3 regions of the Paenibacillus sp. sg306046 genome follow, and region 2 is predicted to be linked to each of the others. Evidence: riboswitches for the same ligand, from Rfam matches in the RefSeq annotation. Region 2 holds a riboswitch; each other region holds the start of a gene.
The links. Region 2 has a riboswitch for thiamine pyrophosphate ahead of AC6ROY_RS11880 (phosphomethylpyrimidine synthase ThiC). Riboswitches for the same ligand answer to the same signal wherever they lie in the genome.
Positions count from the first base shown of each region.

Region 1: linked by a shared signal. The riboswitch ahead of AC6ROY_RS16515 (ECF transporter S component) and the one ahead of AC6ROY_RS11880 (phosphomethylpyrimidine synthase ThiC) in region 2 are both predicted to bind thiamine pyrophosphate.
Region 3: linked by a shared signal. The riboswitch ahead of thiM (hydroxyethylthiazole kinase) and the one ahead of AC6ROY_RS11880 (phosphomethylpyrimidine synthase ThiC) in region 2 are both predicted to bind thiamine pyrophosphate.

Region 1 covers NZ_JCAMRT010000015.1:123,461-129,605, reverse strand. The annotation lists gene AC6ROY_RS16525 (energy-coupling factor transporter transmembrane component T family protein) at 1-105, opposite strand, end outside; gene AC6ROY_RS16520 (ABC transporter ATP-binding protein) at 112-1,842, opposite strand; gene AC6ROY_RS16515 (ECF transporter S component) at 1,868-2,449, opposite strand; TPP riboswitch at 2,591-2,696, opposite strand; gene asd (archaetidylserine decarboxylase) at 3,281-4,081, shown strand; gene AC6ROY_RS16505 (MFS transporter) at 4,224-5,477, shown strand; gene AC6ROY_RS16500 (tetratricopeptide repeat protein) at 5,643-6,145, opposite strand, start outside.
Region 2 covers NZ_JCAMRT010000009.1:180,668-186,812, forward strand. The annotation lists gene AC6ROY_RS11875 (helicase C-terminal domain-containing protein) at 1-2,223, shown strand, start outside; TPP riboswitch at 2,239-2,344, shown strand; partial or broken gene AC6ROY_RS11880 (phosphomethylpyrimidine synthase ThiC) at 2,747-3,196, shown strand; gene AC6ROY_RS11885 (MFS transporter) at 3,742-5,118, opposite strand; gene AC6ROY_RS11890 (MarR family winged helix-turn-helix transcriptional regulator) at 5,267-5,722, shown strand; gene AC6ROY_RS11895 (multidrug effflux MFS transporter) at 6,011-6,145, shown strand, end outside.
Region 3 covers NZ_JCAMRT010000017.1:93,733-99,877, reverse strand. The annotation lists gene AC6ROY_RS17680 (alpha-glucosidase/alpha-galactosidase) at 1-1,349, opposite strand, end outside; gene AC6ROY_RS17675 (AraC family transcriptional regulator) at 1,464-2,387, opposite strand; gene AC6ROY_RS17670 (hypothetical protein) at 2,582-2,902, shown strand; TPP riboswitch at 3,002-3,115, shown strand; gene thiM (hydroxyethylthiazole kinase) at 3,247-4,062, shown strand; gene AC6ROY_RS17660 (GNAT family N-acetyltransferase) at 4,104-4,940, shown strand; gene AC6ROY_RS17655 (SDR family oxidoreductase) at 5,137-6,000, opposite strand; gene AC6ROY_RS17650 (DoxX family protein) at 6,082-6,145, opposite strand, start outside.

The sequences.
Region 1 (6,145 bases), on a different contig from region 2:
ATGCGTGAACAGCACCATCAGAAAGGCTCCCATCGACACAAGCAGCTTGAAGCTCGGGTTGACCCGATGCAGCCAGGTCGTGCGGCCGCTCAGCAATTCCAGCATAGATGCTCAGCCCCTTCCCTTGTCGGCCGTACCGGCCAGCGCTGGGCCGATGGCATCCGCAGCTGCGGTCTCAGTCAGCCCTGAGGCCGCAGCCTGCTCGCCGCTGGCGCGACCTGTACGGCCGTGATGCCGTCCTTCGCCAGCATGATCAACGCGATCATTCAGCTCCCCGGCGGCCTTCTTGTGCCCACCGCCCTGACTAACGCCCAGGCCGGGCCGGCTGCCGACCGGACGAGCTGACGGCTCCCCAACCGTCAGCTCGCCCTGCCGCACCTCCCAGACCCGCGTAGCAAAGCGGCTGACGATGTCCATGTCATGCGTCACCATCACAATCGCCAGCCCGCGCTGCCGCCACGCCTCCAGCTTCTCCAGCAGCGCGAACGTATTCACCGCATCCTGGCCAAATGTCGGCTCATCCAGCAGCAGCAGCCGCTGCGCCTTCACGGTCGCAGCCGCTACCGACAGCCGCCGCTTCTGGCCCAGCGACAGCTGATACGGATGCAGCTCCCGCTGTCCGCTCAGCTCAAAAGCTGCGAGCAGCTCGTCGGTCTGCGCTAGCACAGCCTCCGCCGACTCCCCGTCCCGCCGGAAGTTAAACGCCACTTCCTCGAATACGCTGCTGCCAATAAACTGCAGCTCCGGATTTTGAAACACATACGCCGCCTGATGTACGACATCGTCCAGCCCGCTCACCCGCCGATTCGCGAGCACATAGTCGCCTTCGGTCGGAATAAGCTGCATCAGCGAGGACAGCAGCGTGCTTTTGCCAGCGCCGTTTTCGCCGATGACCGCAATCCAGTCGCCCGGCCACACCTGTGCGCCCGCAGCCGCCAGCTTCCGCTCCTTGCCATGGTAGCCTGCGAACTGCTGCAGCCGGAGCAGCGGCTCCCCGCCGGCGGCTGGAAGCGGCAAGCCCGCCGTCGCCGGGAGGCGGCGCAGCCCGGTCCCGGTCCCCAGCTGCACGCCGTCCGCGGTATAATCGTTCCACACGCCGGGATACCAGATGCCGTAGCTTTGCAGCTCGCTGCGCCGCTCACGGAACAGCCGCTCCGGCTCGCCATCCGCCAATATGCGGCCCGCTCCATCAAACAGCACCACACGGTCGATGAAATCAATCACTTCATGCAGCTTGTGCTCCACGATAATGACCGTCTTGTCGGCCGTTACCCGCTTGACCGTGTCCCAGATCTCACGGGTACCCTCGGGATCGAGCAGCGAGGACGGCTCATCCAGAAACCAGGCGTCCGGCTCCAGCGCCAGCAGCGAAGCCATCGCCAGCCTCTGCTTCATCCCTCCGGACAGCGAAGCAATCGGCGTGCGCGGATCAACAGCGGCCAGTCCGACCTGGGCCAGCAGCGCTCCGATTCGCTCCTGCATCTGCTCGCGGGGAACACATAAATTTTCCAGCACAAAGGCCAGCTCTTCATCCACAATCGGCATGCAAAACTGCGTATCCGGATCTTGAAACAAATACCCCCAGGAGGCGGGCCGTCCGACGCCGGCCGCTTTCATCGGCAGCTCGATCACAGCGGGAACAAGTCCGGCCAGCACTTGCAGCAGCGTCGACTTGCCGCAGCCGCTTGGCCCAAGCAGCAGCACCTTCTCCCCCGGCCGGATCGTTAGCGATAGTTGGTCGAACCATAAAGCCTTGCTGCCCGGAAATTTGAGCCGCAGCTCGCTTACCCAGACAGCGCGGTCCGCCTCACTGCCCGTCTTGTTATCCGCGAATCGCGTCATGCTCCCTCACCCGTTTTCCTTATGTTTACCGACCAAGCGAATCCAGATCATCCTGACTGACCGGGCGCACCAGTTGCGTCACCCCGGTCTTCTCCAGCGCCTTCACCAAGGCATAGCTCAACGTACCGCAGATCAGGAACGCGCCGACGAACCGGTACAGCACATACTGCACGATCAGCCACGGCGAATATTCCGTCAAGTAATTTCCGTAGATGTCCATAACCAATGCGCCAATCGCGGCCGCAATACCTGACAGACCGGCTACAAGCAGCGAGAAGCTGCGGTAGCGGAACGCCGCGAAGGTCAGCTCCGCGCACAGCCCCTGCACGATGCCGTAAGTCAGCGACGACACGCTGTAATGCGAGCCGAGCAGCATCTCGAACAAGGCGGCGGCTACTTCGGCCAGCACCGCTACGCCCGGCTTGCGGATGATGAGGAAGGCGACAGCCGCAGCCATATACCACATGCCGTAAATCAGCTGCTCCAGCGGGATGCCGGGCACTTTAAATACGTTGTACACATCGCCCCATACCCGGTAAATGATGCCGAACACAACGGCAATGACGATGGTGACCAAAATGTCGGTCAGCTTTAACCCTTTTGACATGACTTGATTCCACTCCCTTATCGAGTTCGTCCGGGATCACGCCGCAGCATCGCGGCCCTCTCTTCCAGCGTGGATGATCGCAAAAAAGCCGCCTCCGTCATACGGAAGCGGCTTGTGAGCACAAGTGAACGGACTCAAGATCGTCTGCGTTCTCCACTTCCCTACGCTGGCATCACCCAGATCAGGTTCAGAGGGTCTAGGATCTGTCGATCCAATCTCAGCCGGTTAGGCTCCCCTAGTGACATAAACATACTAGCATGAATGGGCTAAATGTCAATACAAAAAAAAATTAATGTAACATTTAGCAAATTTCCCTAGTCTTCTCGTGGCATGTCTGTTAAGATAACGATACATCATAGCACGGGAGAATAACTATAGAGAAAGCGGGGATTTTTATTATTGAAAGCGCTATCTGCAATGCGGCGTTTGGCAGGAAATGGCCCGGTTCCGAACCGCCGCCTTATACGCCGGAGGCTCCGGATCACGAGCCGCTGCCCGTTACCGTCAGCATCGTAGCCGACTGCCCGTTTTGCAGCCAAATTCAAGGCGAGCCCGGCTGCCGTACGCCGATTCATTGCACGAAATGGTCAGGCGCTTGCAGCCCGATTATGGTCAATTTGGCAGCTTGCGTCGCCTGCGGGGAGTACAGGAAATAGAAGAAAGAGGGCATTGCGCCGAAAAGCCGAGGCCGGTCATCCATGAAGGCTCCTTTGAGGGGCCTTCTCGCTTTTTTGCCGTTGTTTAGCGGTTGCTTTGTCCCCCGTTCTGTGTCAAGATAATCGGTAGGCTTCCACTAAATGATCATGTAGAAATAGGTGACATCCGACCCTTATGAAAATAACGTTTTTTCGGCTTCTTACGGAGCTTTCGTCACGCAAAAGCGTATCCCGTCTGACGGGCGCCTTCGCCAAATCCCGCGCCAGCCGCGCGTTTATTCCGCAATTCGCCAAAACATACGGCATTCGCATCGAGGATGCGGAGAAGCCGCTCGCGGGCTATGGCTCCCTGAATGACTTTTTTACCCGGCGTCTCAAGCCTGGCCTGCGTCCCGTTGACCGGCAGGAGGGCATCATCGTCAGTCCGGTCGACGCGTTGATTACAGGAATGGGCCAGATCGTGGAAGGCACGATGCTGAACGTGAAGGGGCAGGACTACACCGTCGAAGAGCTGCTGAACTTCAGCCCGCGCCGCATTAACTACAAAAACGGCTTTTTTTATGTGCTGTATTTAAGCCCGACCGACTACCACCGCATTCACACCCCGGTCGCAGGCGAAATTATCGAGAAGGAGCATGTACCCGGCAAGGTGTATCCGGTCAATGACTTCGGCTTGAAGCATATGCGCCGCGTGCTTAGCCGCAATGAGCGGCTGATCACGTATATGCAGCATGGCGCGGGAGAGGTTGCGGTTGTCAAGGTTGGCGCGCTGAACGTCAGCTCGATTCAATACGTGTCTCCTCTGCCTAATCAGGTGCAGGCGGGCGATGAGCTTGCTTACTTTGAATTTGGCTCCACCGTCGTACTGCTGATGGAAAATGGCACCTACGCCAGCCGCTCCGACCTTTCTGTGGGCAGCAAAGTAAAAATGGGCGAAGCGCTTGGCACTCTAACCCGTCACCCGGCGGGAACGTAATTTTAAGAAGCCGCCGGACGTGCGCCAGCCAAACCGGAACCGAGGGACAAGCATCGCCTGTCCCCTTTTCGGCATATCCGAATGTCCGCATCGGCGGACCCGCTCGCCTGCCGGGCGGCGAACAAGAAGGGAGTCAGGCATCATGAACGTTTCTACCAAGCCAGCAGACGGCTCGGCTTCATCCCGGACATCTCAAGCGGGCGTGAAGCCGACCGTCTTTCGCATTTTGCTGGCCATCAGCCTTGTGCATCTATTTAACGATACGATTCAGTCGGTGATCCCGGCCATTTTGCCGATTCTGAAGGACAGCATGCGGCTCAGCTACATGCAGTCGGGCATTATTGTGTTTGCGCTGAATATGACCGCTTCTGTTATGCAGCCGCTTGTCGGCTTGTATTCCGACCGAAAGCCTCGTCCTTATATGCTGCCGATCGGCATGTGCTTTACCTTCGTTGGCGTACTGGGGCTGTCGCTTGCTCCAACGTATTGGCTTGTGCTGCTCTCCGTCCTGCTGATCGGCATCGGGTCGGCGATCTTCCACCCGGAAGGCTCCCGAGTCGCCTATATGGCGGGCGGCAACCGTCGCGGGCTCGCCCAGTCGATTTTCCAGGTCGGCGGCAACTCCGGGCAATCGCTCGCTTCGATCATGACAGCGCTTGTCTTTGCCCCGCTTGGACAGCTTGGCGCCATCTGGTTTACTGCGGTAGCCGCAATTGCCATCGCTGTGCAGCTGTATATTTCCCGCTGGTACAGCGGGTACATGGCCGCCAATCCGCCGGCGTCCCGGTCCAGCGGCTCCCGGATTGTTGATCCGCGCCGCAAGCGCCAGCTGCGCTTCGCCGTGTATATGCTCATTTTTCTCGTCTTCGCGCGTTCCTGGTACCATGCAGGCATCACGATCTACTTCCCGTTTGAGCTGATGGAGAAGTTTGGCTTGCCGCTGGAGCATGCCCAGGTGTACATCTTCCTGTTTGCCGCCGCCGGAGCGGTCGGAACCTTTATGGGCGGGCCGCTGTCGGACAAATTCGGCCGCCGCAACGTCATTTTCTTCTCGATGCTTGGCTCAGCCCCGCTTGCGATGGTGCTGCCTTACGCCAATGCCTGGTGGGCTTACGTCATTTTGCTGATCAACGGCTTTATTATCTTATCCAGCTTCTCCGTGACCGTCGTGTACGCCCAGGAGCTGATTCCGGGCAAAATCGGCACCGTATCCGGGCTGATCACCGGTCTGGCCTTCGGCCTCGGCGCGCTTGGCGCCGTTGCGCTCGGCAGCCTGGCGGATACGTATACCGTGCATAAGGTGATGAACTGGGTCAGCTTCCTGCCGCTGATCGGACTGCTTACCTTCTTCCTGCCGTCAGACCGCAAGCTGAAGGAATGGGCGAGCGAAAGCTAACGGAGCGCGCCTCTGCCAGCGGATGCTTTTTCTAAACTATCGAGGCGTGGCTCGCCGTCAGCGGGCGGAGACTTTTTTAGTCGCTTGTCCGCTTGTCCATTTCACAGGCAGCTGCGTCAGGCTCCTTCTCAACACTTGCCTTGGGAGAAGCCGCCTGACAAGCTGCTACGCCTCAGGTTCTTCCTCCGCTTGCACCGTCGTCACGCCAAGCTCCGCAGCCAGCTGCTCCAGATCGGCGCGCGTCAACGGCGTCACCATCGCGAGATCACGCTCCAGCGCCTGCTCGCACCGTTCTCTGGCCTCCTCCAGCCGGCCCAGCTTTTGCAGCGTCAGCGCATAGAAATAATAGGCCTCCGCATATTTGGGCGACTTGTCCATCACCTGGACGTACAGCTCGGCCGCTTCCTCCAGCCGTCCCAGGTACATATAATTCAAGGCAAGGTTGTCCAGAATGGTCACATCGCTGTCGTTAAAGGCATACGCCTCCTCATTGATGGCCAGCGCCTCCTCCAGGTCTCCAGCCAGCACCTTCAAATAACCGAAATTGCCGTAAGCCAGCGTGTTTTTATAATCGCTAAGCACGTCCTCCATGATCGCCAGCGCCTCGCCGCGTTCGCCGCGAAGCCAATGGATGGTCGACAGGTTAATGCGCGCCTGCATCATAAATT
Region 2 (6,145 bases):
TGGGCTCAAGCGGCTTGCTACGCGTATTTGTACGCGGTGCGTGAAGGCTTGACAGTCATGCGGCTGCGGCTCGTTTACGTGCAGACGGGGACCGGGGAGCAGCTCCGCTTCGAGCGGGAAGCGGACATCGAAGCGCTGGCTGCGGAGCTGCAGCGGTATGCTGAGGCTTATGCGCCGTATGCCCGGCTGCAGCTTGATCATGTGCAGCAGCGGGATGCGAGCATCAAGCAGCTGGCGTTTCCGTTTCCCGCCTACCGGAGCGGGCAGCGGAAATTTGCGGGCGCGGTGTACACGGCGATTGCGCAGGACAGTCGTTTATTTGCCCGCGCCCCGACCGGAACGGGTAAAACGATGTCCACGCTGTTCCCGGCCGTGAAGGCGATCGGCGAAGGGTTGCTCCAGCGCGTATTTTATTTATCGGCGAAAACGTTGACCCGTACGGCGGCAGAGGAAGCGCTCGCGCTGTTAAAGGCGGGAGGCTTACGCCTGCGGTCCGTTACGCTGACGGCGAAGGACAAGATTTGCTTTCAGGAGGAAACGCGCTGTGACAAGGAATTTTGTCCATTTGCCGACGGTCATTATGACCGGGTGCAGGCTGCGCTGCTTGATCTGCTGACCCATGAGACATTGATCACGCGGGAAACGGTGGAGCGATACGCTCGCAGGCATATGGTTTGCCCGTTTGAGCTGTCGCTGGACGCCGCCTATACGGCCGATGCCGTGCTGTGCGATTACAATTACATTTATGATCCGCGCGTTTATCTCAAGCGCCAATCGGAGGAGCAGAAGCGGCAAGCCGTGCTGCTTGTCGATGAAGCGCATAATTTGGTGGACCGCGGCCGGGACATGTATTCGGCGGAGCTGACGAAGGCGCCGTTTCTGGCGCTGCAGCGTGCGTACAAAGGTGTAAACGCCGCGGTATACGAGGCCGCCAAGGCGGTGAATGCTTGTTTTATCGCCTGGCGCAAAGCATGCGCCGCAGCCGATGCAGGGGTTGGTTGGGCCGCGGCAGACGGTATAGGGCGGGAGCTGTTGCCTGCTTCTGGAGCTCGTGGGATGACCGGTTTAACGGCCAGATCAGCCGAGACGGCCGGAGCAACGGAAGCCACGGGAAAGACCGGAGCCACAGGAGCAATAGTTAGCTCAGCGGGCGCATCAGCCAAGCATTGCGTTCACGGAGAGCCGCCGGAAGAGCTGGGCGTATGTGTGGAGTCGTTTATTCAGGCGGCGGAGCGGGAGTTGTCCGGACCCGGTACGGGTGAGTTGCGGCAGCTGCTGTTGGATACATACTTCGCCTGTCAGCGGTACAGCCGCGTGCTTGATACGTATGACGAACGGTTCGTGACGCTGACCGAATGGTCGTCCGGGGGCGTGCGGCTCAAGCTGCTATGTCTCGACCCGTCGGCGCTGCTGCGCCAGATGGCCAAAGGCTACCGGTCGCAAATTATGTTCTCGGCCACTTTGTCCCCGCTAGGGTATTACCGGGACATGCTGGGCGGCGAAGCGAATGATTACGCAGTGACAATTCCGTCGCCGTTTCGCAAGGAGCAGCTGGCGGTCGGACTGCTGCCGCTGTCTACGCGTTATAAAGATCGCGAGGCTTCGAAGGCCGTCATTGCCGAGGCGCTGCATACGTTAATTGGGGAGCAAAAGCCAGGCAACCGGCTCGTTTTTTTTCCTTCTTATGCGTATATGAACGAGGTGCTGGCTTGCTTCGCAGAGCAAAGCTGCCCGTCCGTTCACCTGCTCGTGCAGCATGGCGAGATGAGCGAGGAGGAGCAGGCGGCCTTTCTGGCGGAGTTTCAGGCGGGACGCGACAAGCCGGTGCTTGGATTTGCCGTGCTGGGCGGTATGTTTGCCGAGGGTATTGATTTGACCGGGGAGCGGCTGACGGGGGTGGCGGTCGTCGGAGTCGGAATGCCGCAGCTTGGCCCGGAACGGGACGCGATTAAGTCGTATTTCGATCGTACAGGTAAAAACGGGTTCGATTACGCGTATGTTATTCCCGGCATCAACAAGGTGCTGCAGGCGGGGGGACGGCTGATTCGGACGGAGCATGATTATGGTGCGCTGCTGCTGATCGACGACCGTTACCGACAACAGGCTTACCAGCGGCTGCTGCCGGAGGAGTGGAAGCCGCTGAAGCTTGTCCGCGAGCTGCTGCCCGGCAGAAAGACGGGGGTGCCGAAAACTTCGCCCATTGTCATCCAACATATAGAATGAGTGTAGTATACCTAGGAAATCCACTAGGGGCGCCGTCGATGGCTGAGATAAAGCGTTACGCTTTGGTCCCTTTGAACCTGATCTGGGTTATGCCAGCGTAGGAAAGTGGGAAAGTGAGTTCATCGCACAACAAGGATGTCCAGGGAACGGAGCTGTAATTGGCCGAGTGGACATGCTGTTGTCAGCGTATGTTTGCACCTTCAACCGCTTCTTCGATGGAGCGGTTTTTTGAATGTCAAGCGCAGCAGCCGGACGGCTGTCTGCCGGCCGCTTGCCGTTCATGTCCAGACGAGACGGGTCCGCCGCAGGCGGGCGCAGCCGTTGGTGTTGCCTGCTTATCCTCCGCTTCCGGCCTCGCTCCGCGCGGCGATACGGAGGCGTACGAAGGGCGTTCGACAAGGCCGGCGGATGACGGCTTTGGTTCGGCGGCAACGCGGGCTGAGCGGGGGGCGGAGCCATTTCCGGCGTCGGCGCGGCCGCGGCGGGCGAAGCCGGGGCGCAACGTGTCGCAGCTGCATTATGCGCGGATACGATTATGGATTTGTCGACGGGGAAGCATGTTCATACGACACGCGAATGGATCATTCGAAACTCCCCGGTTCCGGTCGGGACGGTTTCGATCTATCAGGCGCTGGAGAAGGTGAACGGCAAGGCGGAGGGGTTAAGCTGGGAAGTATTCCGCGATACGCTGATCGAGCAGGCGGAGCAGGGCGTGGATTACTTCACAATTCATGCGGGCGTGCTGCTCCGTTATATTCCGTTGACGGCCCAGCGGGTGACGGGCATCGTTTCGCGCGGCGGCTCCATTATGGCGGCCTGGTGCTTGGCTCATCATAAGGAAAACTTTCTGTACACGCATTTCGAGGAAATTTGCGAAATTATGAAAGCTTACGGCGTTTCGTTTTCGCTGGGTGACGGGCTTCGTTCCGGCTCGATCGCCGATGCAAATGACGCTGCGCAATTTGCGGAGCTGTGGAGTCGGGCTCCTTGTCTCGTGTATGTCCATATCCAGTAGACATGTGTCTTTTGCTCAGTGGACATTGCTTCGTCAGTTCTCCTGTTGCTCACATGTCCAGATCTAGATGTTGATGGGTTATATACTGCTAGATATGGATTTCTAGCTCGGCTATACGTAGATCGTGATCATGTCCCCTTATGTCCGCCTTTTAAAAGACAAAGTTCTGTAAACGTCCTCTCTCAGGGGACATTCCTGCCCTCTGAAATATCATACTTATTAGCCAAGCAGTTTTTTCTGCGTGCGGAATTAAACAAGTGCCGCATAACGTAAGCCATCTGTAGGATGGAACTATTACGTTATGCGGCACTTGCAAGTTAGCGGTGTTGAGTCTTGTTGTTCCGGGCGTGTATGGATGCGAGAAATTTAAGTGAGCGAAGGATGCTAGATGTGACTTCGTGTCAGTGTCAAACCTGCCAAGCGTCTGACAAGCCACACAGCACGAAGTACGCTGTGTCACTGTGTCGTCTACGCGCGAGTCAGGCTCGCCCGGCCGCCACACATCAAGCCTGCTCGGGCATCGGGCTCATGCCGCCGGCTGCTGCTTTTTTCGCCCGTACATACCGGAGGGCGAGCAGCAGGGCCAGAACGGCTACGGCCAGCATGCCCCAAAATTCGGCTTCATAAGCGGAGGCCAACGGCCGGTTCGTTTGCCAGACGAGGCTGGCTCCGGTTAATGCGACGCCAAGCGCGCCGCCGAAAAACTGCGTCAGCTGCAGCATGCCGAGGCCGCTGCCGATCTCATCTTTATGCAGGGTTCGGGAAATTTCATTGGACACTCCGGAGCCTGCGGCAGAGAAGGAGACGCTCATCACCATATACGACACCATCAGGCCATAAGGCGATTGAACGCCTAGCAGGACAAAGGCAAGCATAGCCGCCGCAAGGGTGGAAAAGCCGCCGATGATCACCTTCACGTTGCCAGCGCGGTCGATCGCCCGGCCGATGAACGGCGAGAGCAGCGCGCTGAGCATAGCGCCGGGGAAAATCATCAGCCCTGCAAACACCGAGCTGTGGTTGAACAGCTTGATCACCACCAGCGGCATGAGAAACAGCATGGCAAAGTTCAACACATAGGCCAGTAGATTCAGCGCAGACAAGTTCATATAGGTGCGGTTGCGCAGCAGAGCCGGCTGAACGAACGGATGTGAAGTCCGGTGGATACGCAGCCAAAACGCGGTCAGGGCGATCAGGCCCGCAGCCAGCGCAGGCAGCGTCTGGCCGGTCAAGTACAGCAGCAGGCCGGTTACGCCTACGCCGATGAACAAAGCGCCCGGTACGTCGAAGTGTACGGACGAGCTTTCCTGGGCAGGCAGGTGACGAAGAAACAACGGCAGCGCCAGCAGCACGAGGGACGTGACCGCAAATAACGATGTATAGCCGAAATATTGGGTTAGTGCGCCGCCGACGATCGGGCCGATCCCGAAGCCAAACGAAGCTGCCGAAATGATGGAGGCCATGGATTGGCCGCGGCGCTCCAGCGGAACGAAGCGGGTGACCAGCACGATGCCGAGGCCCGGGGCTGCTGCTGCGCCCAGCGCCTGCAGCAGCCGAGCTGCGAGCAGCAGGTAGAAATTGCTGGCGGTCAGTCCGATGATCGACGCGATGCCGAGCAGCAGCAGCCCGACAAGCAGCAGCTTGCGAATCGGCAGAAAGTCAGATAGCCGGCTATAGGCAATGGACGCGATGGCAAAGCAAATCGAATAGCCCGTCACGATCCACGAAGCCGTTGTCGGCGTCAGATTCAGATCATGCGCGACGGTAGGCAGCGCCACATTAAACATCGTCGTATTCATGACGACCAGCAGCACGGTCAAGCTCCAGAGGCGGATGACCAGCTTTTCGCGGAAGGTGCCGGAGGCGGGAAGGTCTTTTTCCATAAAAGCGATCTCCTTTAGCGCGTGAGCGCATTTAGTTTTATTAAAATACTATTATTAGAATAGTAGTTGTGCTAAAATATAACCGATCCGTTATTCTGCTGTCAACGGTAAACAAATAAAAATAAGATCATCAGTGAGGTGAGGCACGATGTCCGAGCATCCGGTCAGCTCGCTATGGCGCAGTCTGCTCGATCTAGACAGCAAGCTGAAACAAACGTTGTGCTTTGTCAGCCAGGAGGCTGGCATACCGCCGTCAGCTGTATCGCTTGTATTTAAGCTGGAGAAGGAAATGCTCAAGATCAATTGCGTAGCTTCCGCGCTTGGCATTACGATCGGAGCAGCTTCGAATTTGATTGATAAAGTGGAGGAAAAAGGGTGGGTTGAACGGGTGCGCTCCGAGGAGGATCGGCGTATTATGTTTGTTCGCCTGACGGACGTGGGCATGGAGCAGCTGTTGCGCTGGCGGCAGCATTTTGCCAGCCGTGCGGATACGATTTTTGCGTCGCTGCCGGAGGAGGAGGTCCGCGAGTTTGAGGACAAGATCAAGCGGCTGAGCGAGCACTTGGAAGCCTATAACAACCAACTGGAGCGCGACGGGCTATAGATGCAGCCGATCTCCTCCGCCAAGTGTGCCCGGGCAGGCGATCAGGCATGCATGGCAGGAAGAGGAGGAGGTAGACCTGTTCCTGCCTATGCTCCGCTATCGCCTACTTTGAAAAACGTTGTCCCGGCAAGCATTCTCAGGTTGAGCGCTTATGCAGGGTTAATGTGGTTGAACAAGGAAGGGAAGGATCTCTGAATGGAAGAAAGTCTGGAAGGACAACCGAAGCGGGCCGGCGCCGCCGACAGGCCGGGGCAGGCTGCTTCTCCAGCTCAATCACGCCGGTTATGGATGGCGCTTGTGTTAGGCGTGCTGTCGGCCTTCGGGCCGCTGTCGCTTGATATGTACTTGCCTGCGCTGCCGCAGCTGGCGGGTGACCTGAACACAAGCGCCTCGATGGCGCAGCTTAGCCTGACGGCTTGCTTG
Region 3 (6,145 bases), on a different contig from region 2:
CTTTGCTTGGCTGCTGTGATGGCTTCGGCATATTGCGGCAGCCAAGGCTCGCCAGCCACAAGCATTTCATCGACCATTTGCCAAATTTCCTTCGGATTGCAGACAGCGCCGACGAGCGGGTCCATCATAAATGCTTGACGCAGCAGGTTGATATCGCCATGTACAGCTGCTTCAACAGCCAGTCGCTGGACTGAAATGCTGACGTTGCAGACGGCAGCCGGGCCTAGCGGCAGATCGCCGACGGTTGGCATCGAAACCCCGTTATAATCGACATACCCTGGCGCTTCGATGATGGCATCGGCGGGCAGATTGGAAATGATTCCTTTATTCTCCACATTAAAATGTCCGCGGTATACACGTCCTGTTTCCAGCGCTTCGATGATGTACGAGCCATGCTCGTGACCGCGTTTCTCCGGCACAAACTCCATCGCAGGGTCCTTCATCCAGTTCGGAAAGTCCGTTTCAAACCAATTGCGTCCTTCGGTACACACGCGCAGGTAGCCGCCCGTCTCTCCGTTAATCCATTTGCTCAAGTCAATCCAGTCGTTGATTTCCTCCGGACGCTTGCGGTACCAGGGCACATATTCGCTCAAATGACCATTCGATTCGGTGCTATAGTATCCGAAGCGGCGCAGCATATCAATCCGCACCTTTTCGGTTCGGGCAAAATCCTCATGACGCTCGAATGCCTCCAGCAGTCCTTCAGTTAAATCCTTGCCTTTGTGCCGAATCTGGATATACCAGGTTTGGTGGTTAATGCCAGCGCAGATGATATCGATTTCTTGTTGCTCCAGGCCAAATACGTCCGCAATTTGCTTGTGCCCGTGCTGGACGCCATGGCAGAGACCGATCGTACGCACGCCGCCGTATTTGTTGCAGGCCCACGTCATCATCGCCATTGGATTGGCATAATTCAACAATAGGGCATCCGGCGCGGCCACTTCGCGAATGTCACGGCAAATGTCCAGCATCACGGAAATGCCGCGTTGCCCGTACATAATACCGCCTGCGCAGAGGGTATCGCCTACGCATTGATCGACGCCGTACTTCAAGGGAATGTCCACATCATGGGCGAAAGCTTCCAGCCCGCCTACACGAATCGTACACAAAATGTATTTCGCGCCGCGCAGAGCTTCCCGACGGTCGGTTGTCGCGTGGATGGGCACTGATAACCCATTTTCCGCGATATCCCGGCGGCAGAGCTGAGCGACCATATCGAGATTGTGCTCATTGATGTCTGTAAATGCAACTTCAATATTTTTAAATTCCGGCACGGTCAGCAGATCCCGCAAAATGCCCCGTGTAAATCCGATACTGCCTGCCCCGATAAAAGCAACCTTAAATGACATATCAAAATCCTCCATTTTCCTGGAACTGAGTCGATTTGGCTGTTCACAAGCTGATTGTAGCAGGGCGGCGGCAGCTCAGGTTACTAAGATCGTGACCAGCGTGGAGCGGTACTGTCAAAAATCCTCACTTGGTTCCTGGCGATACGCTTCGGCGCGGATGGATTTACGAAACTCGGTCGGAGTCAGGCCGGTCTGTTTTTTGAATAAAGAATGAAAATATTGCCGACTTCCCACACCGACATAATCAGCTACGTCCAAAATGGGAATGTCGGTACGCAGCAGCATTTTTGCTTTTTCCATCCGCAGCTTGGTTAGGTAGCCCATCGGCGATTGGCTGGTGTGCGCCCGGAAAATCCGGTGCAAATAACCCGGATGCAGGTTGACGGCGGCGGCGATGTCCTTGACTTGTATGTCCCGGTCATAGTTATGATGGATGTATTCGGTGGCCTGCCGGACATAATAATCGGCTTGCGGGTGCAGACTATCCTCCGTGCTGCGGTGCAGCCGCGCGATTCGGATCAGCAGCTCCGCGATCTGCAGGCGGATCAGCAGCTTGCTGCTTTTCGGACCTCCATCCAGCTCCAGCACCAACCCCTTCAAGAGATGATACATGTCATCGGGGTCACGCAGCACCAGATGGGTTTTAGCCGTGTGCAGCAGACCGCGCAGCAGCTCATCCTGGGCCGCAAGCACCCGAATCGAAGGGAAAAGGTCTCCGGGCTGGCAGCGGTTAAACCGGATTTCGACGTTCAGCATCCGGCAGGATGTGCCGGCTTCGATCATCAACCGATGCAAGATGCAGGCATTTAGCATAATAAATTCGCCTTTTTTGAGCGAAACGGCTTCAATGCCGTCTCCGCTCTGCAGATCGACCCGGCAGTGGCCGGAAATGATATACATAATTTCGGTATCGGGATGCCGGTGAAAGGGCATCTCGAATCCATCCCATTGCTTGAAATAGTAAGCGGATACATGCGGATGAAAATCATCCTGAAGCGGGTCGGCATGAAATAAAGCTGAATGCTGCAAGACCGTCACTCCCATCTGCGGTGGAGTTGTAGAGGTTCTCCCTAATGATGCAAAATATCGGGATAAAGCACAAGTCGTCTTCGAAAAATAGGCTTGGCAATTTTCGGTGAAATGGTAGAATGAGAGGAGAAGCTACGCGCGTGATTTAGCATCGGGCTTTTAGTTACCTGTTGCTTGTTTTGATGATCCATAGGAGGCAGCCGATGTCTGATTCATTAAATCGTATCGAAGCGTTACTTTCCACCCTTGTCCATGATTTTGCAGGCTTAAAGCAGGATGTCGCAGAGCTGAAGCAGGATGTCTCAACGTTAAAGCAGGACGTCGCCGGATTGAAGCAGGAAATGTCCGAGGTCAGGCAGCAGCTGGACCGCATTGAAGCCAACCAGAACGAAGATGTCATTGGCATGCTGGAGCTTGTTCATGTCAAGCTGGAAAGCTGCGCAACGAAGGAAGAAGTGGCTGCTCTGGCCAGACTGCAGGGCGAAGATCGCCTCAAGCTGGAAATGCTTAGAAAAGCCCAATAAAGGACAGCTGCAGCGTACCTTCGCCTCGCAGATTTGCCAGAAGCCTAAAAAAATGCTGCCTTGACCGGACTTGTCGCAATCGCTATTATTAAAGGAAATGAATAGAACCATGGGAGTCCGGGGGAAATCGGGCTGAGAGTACGGCTGAAGCTGCCGTTAACCATTTGAACCTGTTGGATCATGCCAGCGTAGGGAGAGTGCGGGAAACACACTTTGCTTAGGGCGGAGTGTGTTTTTTTTCAAGCTGCGACCAGGCGCGAAGTCAGGTGTCCGAATAGGACTTTCACCGGATGACACATGGACAACCACATGGCTACTGCCTAAATTCAAGGGGGACTACCAGAATGGAAATCGAAGCAAGAATCGACATGCTGCAACGGGTAAGGGCGCAAAGACCGCTCGTCCACAATATTACGAATGTCGTAGTCACAAACTTTACGGCTAACGGGCTGCTGGCGCTTGGCGCTTCGCCGGTGATGGCTTATGCGCATGAAGAGGTGGCTGATATGGCCAAAATTGCGGGGGCGCTGGTTGTCAATATCGGGACGCTGGATCAAAGCATCGTCGAGTCGATTCTGATTGCCGGACGTTCGGCCAACGCGCATGGCGTCCCGGTTATTTTCGATCCGGTCGGCGCGGGAGCGACTGCGTACCGGACTGAGGTATCGCGCCGTATTTTGCAGAAAATCAAAGTTTCCATACTTCGCGGCAATGCGGCGGAAATTGCCAATGTGCTTGGCGAGCAGGTGCAGATCAAGGGCGTTGATGCCGGCGAGGCGGCTGGCGATCAGGCAGCCGGGCTGGCGCGAAAGGCGGCACGCCAACTGGGTGCTGTTGTTGTTGTCACCGGTGCGGATGATTATGTAAGTGATGGAAGCGTGACGTACCGGATCAGCAACGGCACGCCGCTGCTGACAGCCGTGACGGGTACGGGGTGCCTGCTGACGAGTATAATCGGCGCTTTTGCCGCGGTCGAGCGTGACCTGGTTGCCGCGGCGACGACTGCGCTTGCCTTCTACGGTGTAGCCGCTGAGCTTGCAGTCGAAATTTCCGGCAGCAGCCATCCGGGTACGTTCCAGACGGAGCTGTTGAACCGGCTGCACACGACGACGGGCGAGGATTTGGCGAACCGTGCAAGGATCAAGCTGATGGAAGAATAGGAACGCGGATGGAACGTACTAGAAAGCCAGTGGGGAATCGAATGGAACAGCCGGACAATGGAGCTGAGCTGACGCGAAGCGATACGGAAATGATGGAAACGAAGCAACCTGAACGGCTGCATCCCTTTTTGGCCGAGCTGGTCCAGGTGGAGGAGCTTGCAGCCAACGCTTGGCCTGCCTTCACGCAGCAGTTGTATGGAGGCTGGAGGCTGCGTGCTACGTATGGCACGACCAGACGGGCGAACAGTGTCCACTCGATTGGACCGCTGCCGGCTTGCGCAGATTGGCTTGCGGACCTCGAAGACTTTTACCGGCGGCGCGGCTTGCCGGTCTGCTTTTATGTCAGCGACGCTTCGCCTGCCGGTTTGGATGCACTGCTGGCGGAGGCGGGGTATGTACGGGAGATGCCCTGCTTGCTGATGACAGGTGAGGCGGACGCCGTTGTTCGCTCTGTCGTGCTTGACAGCCGGTTTGATTACGAGTTCGCCGACGAAGCTGACGAGCAGTGGCTGGCCGATTTTTTGCGGCTGGAAGGGTTTGGCGAAGAGCGGCTGCCTGCGTATCGTCATATTTTTTCGGCGATTGGTCCGGTCAAGGCGTTTGTCCGCGTTATGAACGAAGGAGAAACAGCGGCGCTGGCGACGGTCGTCAGCGAACGCGGGTACACCGGCGTCAGCAATGTCATCGTAGCCGCCCGGCACCGCCGGAAAGGCATGGCGGGACAACTGCTCCGCAAGCTGGCGGACTGGTCGCTGCAGCAGGGAGCGCAGCGGCTGTACTTGCAGGTATTGCAGGACAATGCGCCTGCGAGGAGCCTGTACAGCAAGCTGGGGTTTACGGCGCTAGGCCGACATCACTACCGCAGCAAGCAGTTGTAGGCATGCCCTTGCAAGAAGGAGCGTGCGACTGCGTTCCAAAGGCGGGCTTTCTTGACTCTGTTTTCATAAACATGAAAATTAAGGGTGTTACGCAGTAGCCTGAGCTATTACGTAACACCCTTGATTTTTATCTACTGTGTTCTGCTAGCTAAGAAGCCGGCAAGCTGCTTGCCTGGGAGCGTTAGAATGACTGCTATTACTGGGAAAATCCATTCACGATTTGAGCGATGGCTTCCTGGACCGGAGTGACGGGGCGTCCCAGCAATGTCTCCAGATCATCGCTTGGGATATCCAGCTCGCCGTCACGTATGCCGCCCTGGATGGCAACCAGCAGAGCAATGACAGGCTCAGGCAGTCCTGCTCCTCTCAACATGCCGCCGTATGCTTCCTCATCCAGATGTACAACCTGAATATCGCGCTGGACCGCTTGGGCAAAGCTTGCTGCCAGCTCTTCTTGAGTGATGAGCGGACCGGACAATTCATAGATTTTATTTTCGTGCCCTGGCCCGGCAAGCACAGCTGCGGCTGCTTCGGCATAATCGCGGCGAGCAGCCCACCCGGCCCGGCCTGTGCCCGAGGCGATGCTCCATGGCGCACCGTTCAGTACAGCCTGGAAGGTTGCGATTTCATTTTCCAAGTACCAGTTGTTGCGAAGAATGGAATACGGAATCCCTGAATGCCGGATCGCCTGTTCCGTCTCGCGATGATCCGGGGCAAGCGCCAGCTTGCTTTCCGCTGCGTTTGGCGCGCTGGTGTACGCAATGAAGCCCACGTTCGCTTGCTGGGCCGCACGAACAGCGTCAGCTTGCTGTTTTCTACGATTGGGCATATCATCTGTTGAGATGATCAACAGTCGGTCAATTCCGCTGAACGCCGAAACCATGGACTCATACTCATTAAAATTCGCGTAACGCACATCAATGCCTTTTGCGCTCAGCTGCTCGGCCTTTTTCGGATCGCGTACACTGACCGCAATTTGTTCCGGCGCTACTTTTTTCAACAACGCTTCAACGACCAGCGACCCCAGATGTCCTGTTGCTCCAGTGACCAGTAATTTCATAGGAAATCCCTCCGTTTGAATATGAATGGATAGGTTGATCCTGCACATACGTAAGCGGCCAGTGCTGCGGCAGCAAATCGTCTAGGCTTTCATGACCTTCCTTTTCCCCAAAAACACAATCAAGCTTAACAGGAGCAGCACTAGA